DNA from 3 places in the Arthrobacter sp. 10L424 genome. Region 1 is predicted to be linked to each of the others. Evidence: riboswitches for the same ligand, from Rfam matches in the RefSeq annotation. Region 1 holds a riboswitch; each other region holds the start of a gene.
What was found. A riboswitch is a leader RNA that binds a small molecule or an ion and turns the genes downstream of it on or off. The one in region 1 is predicted to bind cyclic di-AMP.
Positions count from the first base shown of each region.

Region 1 (3,234 bases):
GGCACATCGGTGGCGGCGCAAAGTCCGCAAACGCCACAGGCAGGTTCGCCGGCATACTCTTCCTTCGAACGAAAGGAACCGCGGTGCGGCTCTAAATCTAATGCATTCTGCCCCGGGCACGGCCTGAGCGCAAGGTTCGGCGCCCGCAGGGCGTGTGTGTCAGCCGATGCCATTTGCCCCGCGTCCGACCCAGAGATGGCCAATCCGGCAGTATGCTGCCGCCCGGCGTCGGGCAGTATCCCCATGCCGCCTCCGCGCCCGGCGTCGTACGCTGGAACCCCTGAAGCCCACTGAAGGAGTCCGCGATGCGCAAGGTCATTCTGATGATGCAAGTGTCCCTGGACGGATTCATCGAGGGCCCGGACCAGGACCTGAGCTGGCATCGGGTCGATGAGGAACTGCACACCCACTTCAACGACTTGCTGCGGACGATGGGCGGCTTTCTGGACGGCCGGGTCACCTACGAGATGATGGCCGAGTACTGGCCGACGGCGGACCAGGACCCCTCGAACTCAGCCCCCGAGAGCGAGTTCGCCGGAATCTGGCGGGACATGCCCAAGATCGTCTACTCCAGGACCCTTGCGAAGGCGGGCTGGAATACCGAGGTGGTGCGCGACGTCGTCGTCGAGGACGTCATGAAACTCAAGGACCAGCCCGGCGGCGACCTCGCACTCGGCGGCGCAACCCTCTCGGCGGCGTTCAGACGGCTCGGCCTGATCGACGAGTACCGGATCTACGTCCATCCGGTTCTGGTTGGACGCGGGACGCCCCTCTTCAAGGAGACGGATGCCCTGACTTCGCTCCGGCTGCTGGAGAGCCGCACCTTCGGGAACGGCGTAATTCTGCTGCGGTACGCGGCCGAGCCGGATGGCGGACACGCAAAAGACCGGTGATCCGCTGCCCCCAAGGCACCCGATCGACCGGTCTCCTGCGTGCTGTTAGCGGTACTGCTTAGCCGGCGCGGACGAACGTCACGGGACCGGTGGCCGTCAGCCAGGACAGCGGGTGCGCCATGGTGGCGTTGACGCCGTTCATGCCGCCGCTGATTGCCTGGCCGTTGCCGGCGTAGATGGCAACGTGGCCGGACTGGACGATGATGTCGCCGGGCTGCGGAGTGGAGACGACCTGGCCGTACTTCAGGAAGGCCGTCGGGCCGATGTCGCCGACCGGGATGCCGGCAGCGTTCAGGGCCTTCTCCACCATGGCGGTGCAGTCCTGGGTGATGCCGATCTGGCCGTATGCCATGGACAGCAGTGTGGCGTTGACTCCACCGGCTGCCGGGGCAGCGGCGGGGGCGGGGGCCGACTGGACCTTCACCGTCGCCTTAGCGGCAGGAGCTGCGGCGGCCGGTGCTGCCGGGGCCTTCGGAGCGGCCGCGGGCTTGGGGGCCTCGACCACGGGCGCCGGTGCTGTTTCAACGGCGGGGCGCTCGAAAGTAATCTGGACAGCGGAGTCCGCCATGACCGGTGCGCCGACCTGGCCCTTGACGTCAACGGACGACGCCGGGGCGGCGTCGCGCTTGGCCGGCGCATCGGCTGCGTTGGCGGCCATGGCGCCGCTAAGCACCATTCCGGAAGCGGCGACGAGAACTGCGGCCTGGCGGCCGATGGTCCCGGCGGTACGGCGTTTGCTGCGAAGATCGGCGCGCTTGGGCGCATGGGTATTGCTGGAAATCATTAAAAGGAGCCTCTCCCAATGCCTGCGAGGTGAGCTGTCGGATTCGGATGGGAGGCACCCGGCCGCACTCGGGCCCGATCATTGCGGGCCGTGCGGCTTCACCCCAAGACCCCTGACTAACAGTGGGTCAATAGTGGTTTCCCCGTCTCTGCCGGACGTTGCTGCGAGTTATCCCCACGGCCGCGGCAGAGTTAGGCAATCGGCTGGGGAGAGCCCGTCTCGGAAACAACAGGCACCTAACAACGGTAACGGAATGATCACGGCATGTCACATTGAGGTAACGGCGGAAAGGGGTTGCGGGCGGTCTTTCCCCACGCCAGACGCCGATTCGGGAATAGGATATTGGCATCACGGTTCCCAGAAGCGGAGGCCCCAAATGAACAATCCCGACGTCAACACGCACTGCGTTGCCATCTGCCAGCTGAGCAATGAACCGCCGGAGGACTTCAACGTCAACACCGAGCTGCTGGTACTGGAAAACGGGGAGGTCCTCGTCTCCACCTGGGACGCTGAGCCCCGTGACGGCGGCTTCGATGTCCACGTCCTCAACGACCGCGTGGACGCGTTGGGTTTCATGGTGGTCACCGACTGGGAGTTCTTCGATGAAAAGGCCTACGCCGTGGTGGAGCGCCGGCCGGGAAGCTAGGGAGATTTCCCCGGGCGTTACGGGCCGTCAGAAGTCAGGTTCCGGCCGGGTCTAGCCATCTCGGCGGCGCGGCGCAGCCAGCCGTCAGGATCCCTCCCCCAGCGGTCCAGAACGCTGTCCGCGCGGACCCTGCCGACGACGTCGAGACCCGCCATCAGGGGGCCGACGACGTCGGTGGCGAGCGGATCCACCAGGGCGCTTAGCTGTGCGCTCCGGACGAAGCCTTCGATCCGCGTCAGGTCTGTGTTGGTCAGCAGCCGGACGCTCGATTGCAGGAGGACGACGGCGGCGAGGCGGCGTTCGAAGACCGGCACCTGCCACAGCTCGGAGCTAAGCGCCGTGATGTCATCGTGAGTGAGGTCCGGATAGCGCCGGAGGGCATCGCGGACAGTTCCGCGCACGGCTCCGACGGATGCGCCGTAGTACCGGTGGCCACTTCCGTGCCTGGCCTCGGACTCCTCGGCCCGGCCCCACGACGACTCGCGCTGGAGCGCAAGGTCAATGAAGTCGCCGGCATCACTCATGGGGCCATTGTTTCGCATCCTGCGGCGGGGAGGCCCAGCACCCAAGTGGCCCGACGCCGTCGTGCCCTGTCTACCCCGTAACCGCGGGGCAGCGAAGTCCGGTGTCGGCCAGGCCCGGTGCCCTACTGACCCGGTGCCCGGTACGTGGGCGTCTTCTTGGCCGCGTCGTCCAGATCCTCCGGCGTCAGGAGCGGCTTCAGGCGCACGTTCACAGAGCCCGATGAGTTGATAAGAAGCGAAAGCGCGGCGGCATCGGACGGCAACGGGACCTCGAAGACCCCCAGTACGTCCCTCTCCCCGAAGGCGTAGTAGAAGCATTCGAGCGATCCGCCCACGGATTTGAGGGCATCGACCAGCGCGTCACGGCGCTTCGTTCCCCCTTCGCGC
Region 1 is NZ_JBFTJH010000003.1:633,427-636,660, forward strand. Features, by position in the region: gene AC1DC5_RS08510 (dihydrofolate reductase family protein) at 306-893, shown strand; gene AC1DC5_RS08515 (NlpC/P60 family protein) at 952-1,677, opposite strand; cyclic di-AMP (ydaO/yuaA leader) riboswitch at 1,683-1,853, opposite strand; gene AC1DC5_RS08520 (hypothetical protein) at 2,054-2,323, shown strand; gene AC1DC5_RS08525 (DNA alkylation repair protein) at 2,341-2,847, opposite strand; gene AC1DC5_RS08530 (GYD domain-containing protein) at 2,970-3,234, opposite strand, start outside.

Region 2 (3,234 bases), on a different contig from region 1:
ATCCGGGAACCGAGGTGGGCAGCGTCGGCCATGCCCTGAACCTGATGCTGGACAACGTCTCCAATGCCCTCGAAGCCCGGCAGGAGAGCGAGATGAAGGTGCGCCAGTTCGTGGCGGATGCCTCGCATGAATTGCGCACACCGCTGACCGCCATCCGCGGCTACACCGAGCTGATGCGGATGACCGAGCATTTCACCCCCGACGGGCAGAAGTCCCTGGCCCGTGTTCAGAGCCAGTCCGAGCGGATGACCACCCTGGTGGAGGACCTGCTCCTGCTCGCCCGGCTGGATGAGGGCCAGCCGCTCAAGCTCAGCGACGTGGACCTCACCCAGCTGGCCGTGGAGACGGTGAGCGACGAGAAGGTGATGGCCCCGGACCGCGTCTGGCAGTTGGAGCTTCCCGAAGAGCCTGTGGTGGTTCGCGGAGACGCCACCCAGCTCCACCAGGTGCTGGCCAATCTGCTCTCCAACGCCCGCAAGCACACGGGGCCCGGAACGACTGTGGTGACCGGCGTTGGGCGAACCCCGGACGGGAGCGCCGTGGTGACGGTGACCGACAACGGGCCCGGGATCGCCCCCGAGTTTATGGGCCGCGTCTTTGCGCGCTTCACCCGGGCGGATGCTTCCCGGAAGAATCCGGTGCCGGTGACGACGCCGGCAGCCGTCCGACGGCCCTTGCCGCACCTGCCGCTGCGCCCACCCCGGCCTCCGTCCGCCGCGAGTGCTTCCACGGGGACCCCTCCCCCGACTTCCGCCGAGGGAACCAGCGGACTGGGACTCTCGATCGTGCAGTCGATTGTTGAGGCTCACGGTGGGACGGTCAGCGTGACGTCGGCGCCCGGCCGGACCGAGTTTGTGGTGCGGCTGCCCGCGCCGAACCCGGTCCAGGGGGAGCATCCGACGGCGCAAGCCGCCACACCGTCGTCGTGATCTCCGTTACCTAAATGTGACTTAAGCAGGCTGCTCCTGTACGGTTTTTAGAGTGTGGCCATCACTGACGCCGCACATCCGGATGCACGCCAAACTCTGCCGCCTCCCGGATTCCGCTGCACCAGGCAGAGGCGGGGGACCCAGAGTTCCCGGGCATTTGCAGATCTTGCACCCTTGGGGTGAAGCCGACACGTGAGATTCCGTGCGGCCGGATGACCTCATCCGAACCCGACAGCTAACTCCGCAGGCGTTGAGAGGCGATCATGACTGAATTCAAGCCACAAACGCGCCCTGATGGCGTTACGAAGAAGACCCGCTCCGAGGTGTCCCGCCACCGCGCTGAACCGGCCAAGCCCGCTTCAGCCCTGTCCCGGCTTGCCAAGAACTTCGGCACCACCGGCCGCCGCGCGGCCGTTGTTGCCGCCGCCTGCGCGGTGCTCGTGGGGGTCGGCGCTGCCGGGCATGCCTCCGAGACGGCTGCCCGCAATGCCACCGCGGGCACGTCCACGGAAGCAGCCCCCACTGCGGATGCCCTGACGCACCTCGATTTTGAGCGCGTCCGGGTCGACAACCAGACCACCTTCCCCACCGGCGGCGCCGCGGCCCAGTCCACCGAGGTCAAGCCTGCCGAAGCACCGGCCCCGGCAGCTGCCCCGGCTCCGGCAGCTGCTCCGGCTCCCGCTCCCGCTCCGGCGGCTGCCCCGGCACCGGCACCGGCGCCTGCCCCCGTTGCCATCGACGACCCGGCCGGCGCGCAGGCCTACGCGGCCAGCCAGCTGGGATCCCACGGCTGGGCTGCAGACCAGATGCAGTGCCTCACGAAGCTCTGGACCAAGGAGTCTGACTGGAAGACGACGGCCACCAACAAGAGCAGCGGCGCCTACGGTGTGGTCCAGGCCCTGCCGGCCGAGAAGATGGCCAGCGCGGGCGCTGATTACCGGACCAACTACCGGACCCAGATCAACTGGGGCCTGAAGTATGTCAAGGACCGCTACGGCTCACCGTGTGGCGCCCTGAACTTCCACTACGCCCACAACTGGTACTAAACACCAGAAGGTCGGACTGAACTGAGGCCCCGGATCCCACTGGATCCGGGGCCTTAGCTCTGCCGGCGACGGTCCGCGACAACCCGCGACAACCCGAGGGAACCGTCGGGCCGTCGGGCCGTGGCCGGACCGTTCGGCTTAGGGCGCGACTAGCCGTTGGGACGGTTGGGCAGGTACTGCACCGCCCATTTATTGCCGTCGGGATCGGCGAAGTAGACGAAGTGCCCCCAGTCCTGGACGTCGACGTCGCTGACATCCACGCCGTTGTCCTTGAGCTGCCGGTGGGCGGCCTGAATGTCGCTGACCACCAGCTGCAGGCTCGGGGCGGTGCCGGGCGGGGCGTCGTTGAGGCCCTCGCCGATGGCGATCGAGCAGCCGGAACCGGGCGGGGTCAACTGGACGAAACGGATGCCGTCCATGGGCCGCTCGTCGTAGTCGGCATTGAACCCGACCTTATTGACGTAAAAATCCTTGGCGCGGTCCACGTCGGACACAGGGACAAAGACAAGCTCAAGTTTCCAGTCCATGGGCCACAGGCTAGTCCCGGACCGCGATTTGCGGTAGGGCAATCCCAAGGGCGTGGACCCGCCGCGGCGGCGGGCCCAACCCCGTGGCTGGTTAGCCGGCCACGCCGTACAGGCGGTCGCCGGCGTCGCCCAAGCCCGGGACGATGTAGGACTTCTCGTTGAGCTTCTCGTCGATGGAGGCGAGCACGATCGTCACGTTGGCGTCCGAGAGCTCTTCTTCCAGCTTCGCGAGGCCTTCCGGAGCGGCCAGCAGGCAGATGCAGGTGACGTCGGAGGCGCCGCGCTTGAAGAGGAACTTGATGGCCTCACGCAGTGTGCCGCCGGTGGCGAGCATGGGGTCCAGGACAAAGATCTGGCGATCGGTGAGGTCCTCGGGGAGACGCTCGGCATACGTGATGATGTCCAGGGTCTCTTCATCCCGGGCCATGCCCAGGAAGCCGACCTCGGCGGTGGGGACCAGCTTGGTCATGCCTTCGAGCATGCCGAGTCCCGCACGCAGGATGGGGACCACCAGCGGCGTGGGCTTGGTGAAAGCGGTGCCGATCGTGGTGCTGACCGGGGTCTCGATGGTGACCGGTTCGGTGCGGACTTCGCGGGTGGCCTCGTACGCCAGGAGCGTGACCAGTTCCTCGGTGAGCTGGCGGAAGACCGGGGACGGGGTGTTCTTGTCCCGCAGAACGGTGAGCTTATGGGCGACCAGCGGGTGGTCCACAACGAAAGTGCGCATGGGTC
Region 2 is NZ_JBFTJH010000015.1:3,398-6,631, forward strand. Features, by position in the region: gene AC1DC5_RS18595 (sensor histidine kinase) at 1-929, shown strand, start outside; cyclic di-AMP (ydaO/yuaA leader) riboswitch at 1,034-1,194, shown strand; gene AC1DC5_RS18600 (aggregation-promoting factor C-terminal-like domain-containing protein) at 1,193-1,975, shown strand; gene AC1DC5_RS18605 (glyoxalase superfamily protein) at 2,125-2,502, opposite strand; gene upp (uracil phosphoribosyltransferase) at 2,594-3,229, opposite strand.
Region 2: another riboswitch for cyclic di-AMP. It lies ahead of AC1DC5_RS18600 (aggregation-promoting factor C-terminal-like domain-containing protein); the one in region 1 lies ahead of AC1DC5_RS08515 (NlpC/P60 family protein).

Region 3 (3,234 bases), on a different contig from region 1:
CTGCGAGGCTTAATCGCCTATAGTTGATCACTAGTACCGATACCAAAGCGTTATCTGATCCGAAGCCGAGCTCTGCCAGCGGATCAGTAGCAGAGTCACCTTCTGGCAGGGGCGGGGGAACCACTTCCGGCTGTTCATCAGCCTTGGGGTGAAGTCCGTCAGCGGCAAGCACACACCACAGAGGGACTCTTTGGATGCCTCTGTGTCTGGACGCCTGCCACGGCGGACCGGGTCTTTGAACTCTCTGACCCGAATCCGACAGCTAACTCCGCAGGCTCTCCAGAGAGGAACCGTTTTTGACCACCCAGACCGCCAGGGGCCGCCGTCGTGCGACCGGTCCCGCTCCGGAGCCGCGACCGGCCGTCGCCGTCCTGGCCGACCGCCCACGTGACGCGCACCGCGACGAACGCAGGGGCCGCCGCAGCCCGTTCCGCCAGGTAACAGACTTTGCCGCCGCCAGCGGCGTTGGGCAAAAGGCCGGCATTGCACTCGCCGCTACGGGACTGGTCCTCACCGTCACCGTCCCCGCCACTGGCCCCGTTATGGCCACCAACGCGGGGTCGACGGGATCCATCTCGGCCGCAGTCCAGCCTGATGTCACGGCTGGCGAGGCCAAAATCGACTTCAACCGGACCGCCGTCACCACCCAGGGCGACCCGGACGGAAAGCTCAAGCAGTTGCTGAGTGCCCAGTCCGTCGGTTCGATCACCCGCGCGGCCTCCGCCGGAAGCCTCGGGGCGCCGCTGGCCCAGTTGAAAACCGCGTCACCCTTTGGATATCGCGTCAGCCCCATTACAGGCGGCTCCGGCGAGTTCCACCGTGGCCAGGACTATTCCGCCCAGTGCGGCACGGCCGTCCTGGCTGCAGCCAGTGGGACCGTGACGTTCACCGGCTGGCACCCCTACGGCGGCGGCAACCGTGTCGTGATCGACCATGGCAACGGCCTGGAGACCACCTACAACCACTTGTCCTCAGCCACCGTCAAGGTTGGCCAGCAGGTCTCCCGCGGCGAGGTCGTGGCGATGAGCGGCACCACAGGCGCCTCCACGGGCTGCCACCTTCACTTCGAGGTCATGGTCAACGGCGAAGTTGTCGACCCGACCGGCTGGCTGTAACAAAGCTGATCGGACGCTCTCGCATTCTTGTGACACGCCGTGATCCGAATGTGACATTGAGTCCCAACTGTTGTAAGTTTGACCTACGCCAACTTTTCCGAAGTTGGCGCTCTTGAGTGGATTGCCTAGCTCTGCCACCGCTCAAGGTCCGTTCGCATTACATCGTCTGGCAGGGGCGGGGGAACCAATTTTGGCCTTCGAAAGAAGGCCTTGGGGTTAAGTCGCAAAGCTTCCCAGGAAGCAGCGCGGCCGGGTGACTCCCATCCGAATCCGACAGCTCACCTCGCAGGCATTGGGAGAGGCTACTTTCGTGTCTTCACGCCACAATGCTGCGCGTCACCGCGCTTGCGCGGCTCTTACGAGCCCGCTGAAATCCGACTCCTCGGTTGCCCTTGCCGGCGCCCGGAACGGATCTCACACCGCCGCCTCAATCTCTGCTGAGTCCGGCCCGCAGGCCATGCACCTGCACGCAGTTCCCGCTTTTGGCGCGTCTTCGCAGTACACCCTTCGCTAAGTAACCCACTTCGGGGCGATCCGGCGTACCCCCAAGATGCCGGAGCGTCCTCAGCACGCGCCTGAAAAGCGCGGCCACAGGATCACGAAAGAGAGAACTTAATGACTACTCGTGCAAACGCACGGCACCGCGCCGAGGTCACCAAGACCAACTCGCTGGCTGTTATTGCCAAGGCTGTCGGCGACAACGCCGGTGGCGTGGGCCGCCAGGCAGCAGTCATCGCTGCTGCTTCCGGCCTCGTCCTGACCAGCGGCATCGCAGCCAACGCTGCTGAGGCCAACGTCCAGCGCGAATCCACCTCCGCTTCCACCCTCGAAGTCCAGTCCGCCGCCCCCGCGGCCATCTCGGCTGCTTCCAGCATCTCGATCGCTTACGACAAGACCGAAGTCGCCACCATTGCGGCCCCCGTCAAGGCGAAGCCCGTCGTGAAGGTCCAGGAAACGCCCACCGCCAACACCGCCGGCACCAAGGTCGGCGCCGCCGCCACCGCTTCCGTGGCCGGCGCCAAGGCTCCGGCCGGCGTCGCCAGCGGCATGGGCGCCACGATCGCCGCTGCCGCCTACGCCCAGATCGGCGTTGGCCAGGATTGCACCGCACTCGCCACGAACGCGCTGGCTGCTGCAGGTATCAACTACCACGGCTGGCCGGCAGGTTACCTGTCCCTCGGCCGCACCGTGAGCGCCGCCGAGGCACAGCCGGGCGACCTCGCGTACTACCAGAACGGTGGCGCGGGCATGGCCCACATCGCTGTTTACGTCGGCAACGGCATGGCAGTTCACGGCGGTTGGAACGGTGGGACCACTTCCCTCCAGACCGTAAACGTCGGCTCCGGCCCGGTCTTCATCCGCGTCGGCGGCTAAGGACAACAGCTTTTTACGCAAAGGACCCCTGCCATGCGGCAGGGGTCCTTTGCGTTGCCGCAACGTGAACTTCAGCCGACACGGGCCACGGCCGGCAAAAAAAGATTCGGTGAAACGGCACCTCGGTGTTTACTCTTGTTTTGTCGATCCATAGCCCGACCATGCAGAGGGCAGCCGGCCCTCGTGCCCCTGGCGGGTGCGGCCGTGAAGAGGTATGCGGATGCGCACTCTCGTTCTGAATGCTGGATATGAACCGCTGGCGGTTGTGACCTTCCGCCGGGCGCTCGTCCTTGTGCTGACTGGAAAGGCCAGTGTCGTGGCGGAAGGCGACGATCCCGTCGTTGGACCGCAGGACGTCCTTGGCCGGCCCTCGGTGATTCTGCTGAATCGCTACATCAGGCCCCGGTACAACACCCTGACGACCGTCAGCCGCCGCGGCGTGCTCCGCCGGGACGGGCACCGTTGCGCCTATTGCGGCAAGGCCGCCCACACCATCGATCATGTCCAGCCCAAATCCAGGGGTGGTGCGGATTCGTGGGAAAACCTCGTCGCCGCCTGCCTGCGCTGCAACAACGCCAAAGGCGACCACACGCCCGCCGAAATGGGATGGAAGCTCAGCTTCAGCCCCGCGCCCCCCAAGGGCGCAACCTGGCAGATCAAGGAGCTGGAGAAGCCCACCCCGGCCTGGGACCCGTTCCTGCTGCCGGAATCTGCCGCCTGAAACGGCGCCGCCGGCTGACCGTCG
Region 3 is NZ_JBFTJH010000007.1:106,461-109,694, reverse strand. Features, by position in the region: cyclic di-AMP (ydaO/yuaA leader) riboswitch at 79-292, shown strand; gene AC1DC5_RS13465 (M23 family metallopeptidase) at 297-1,115, shown strand; cyclic di-AMP (ydaO/yuaA leader) riboswitch at 1,252-1,421, shown strand; gene AC1DC5_RS13460 (NlpC/P60 family protein) at 1,731-2,489, shown strand; gene AC1DC5_RS13455 (HNH endonuclease) at 2,710-3,210, shown strand.
Region 3: another riboswitch for cyclic di-AMP. It lies ahead of AC1DC5_RS13460 (NlpC/P60 family protein); the one in region 1 lies ahead of AC1DC5_RS08515 (NlpC/P60 family protein).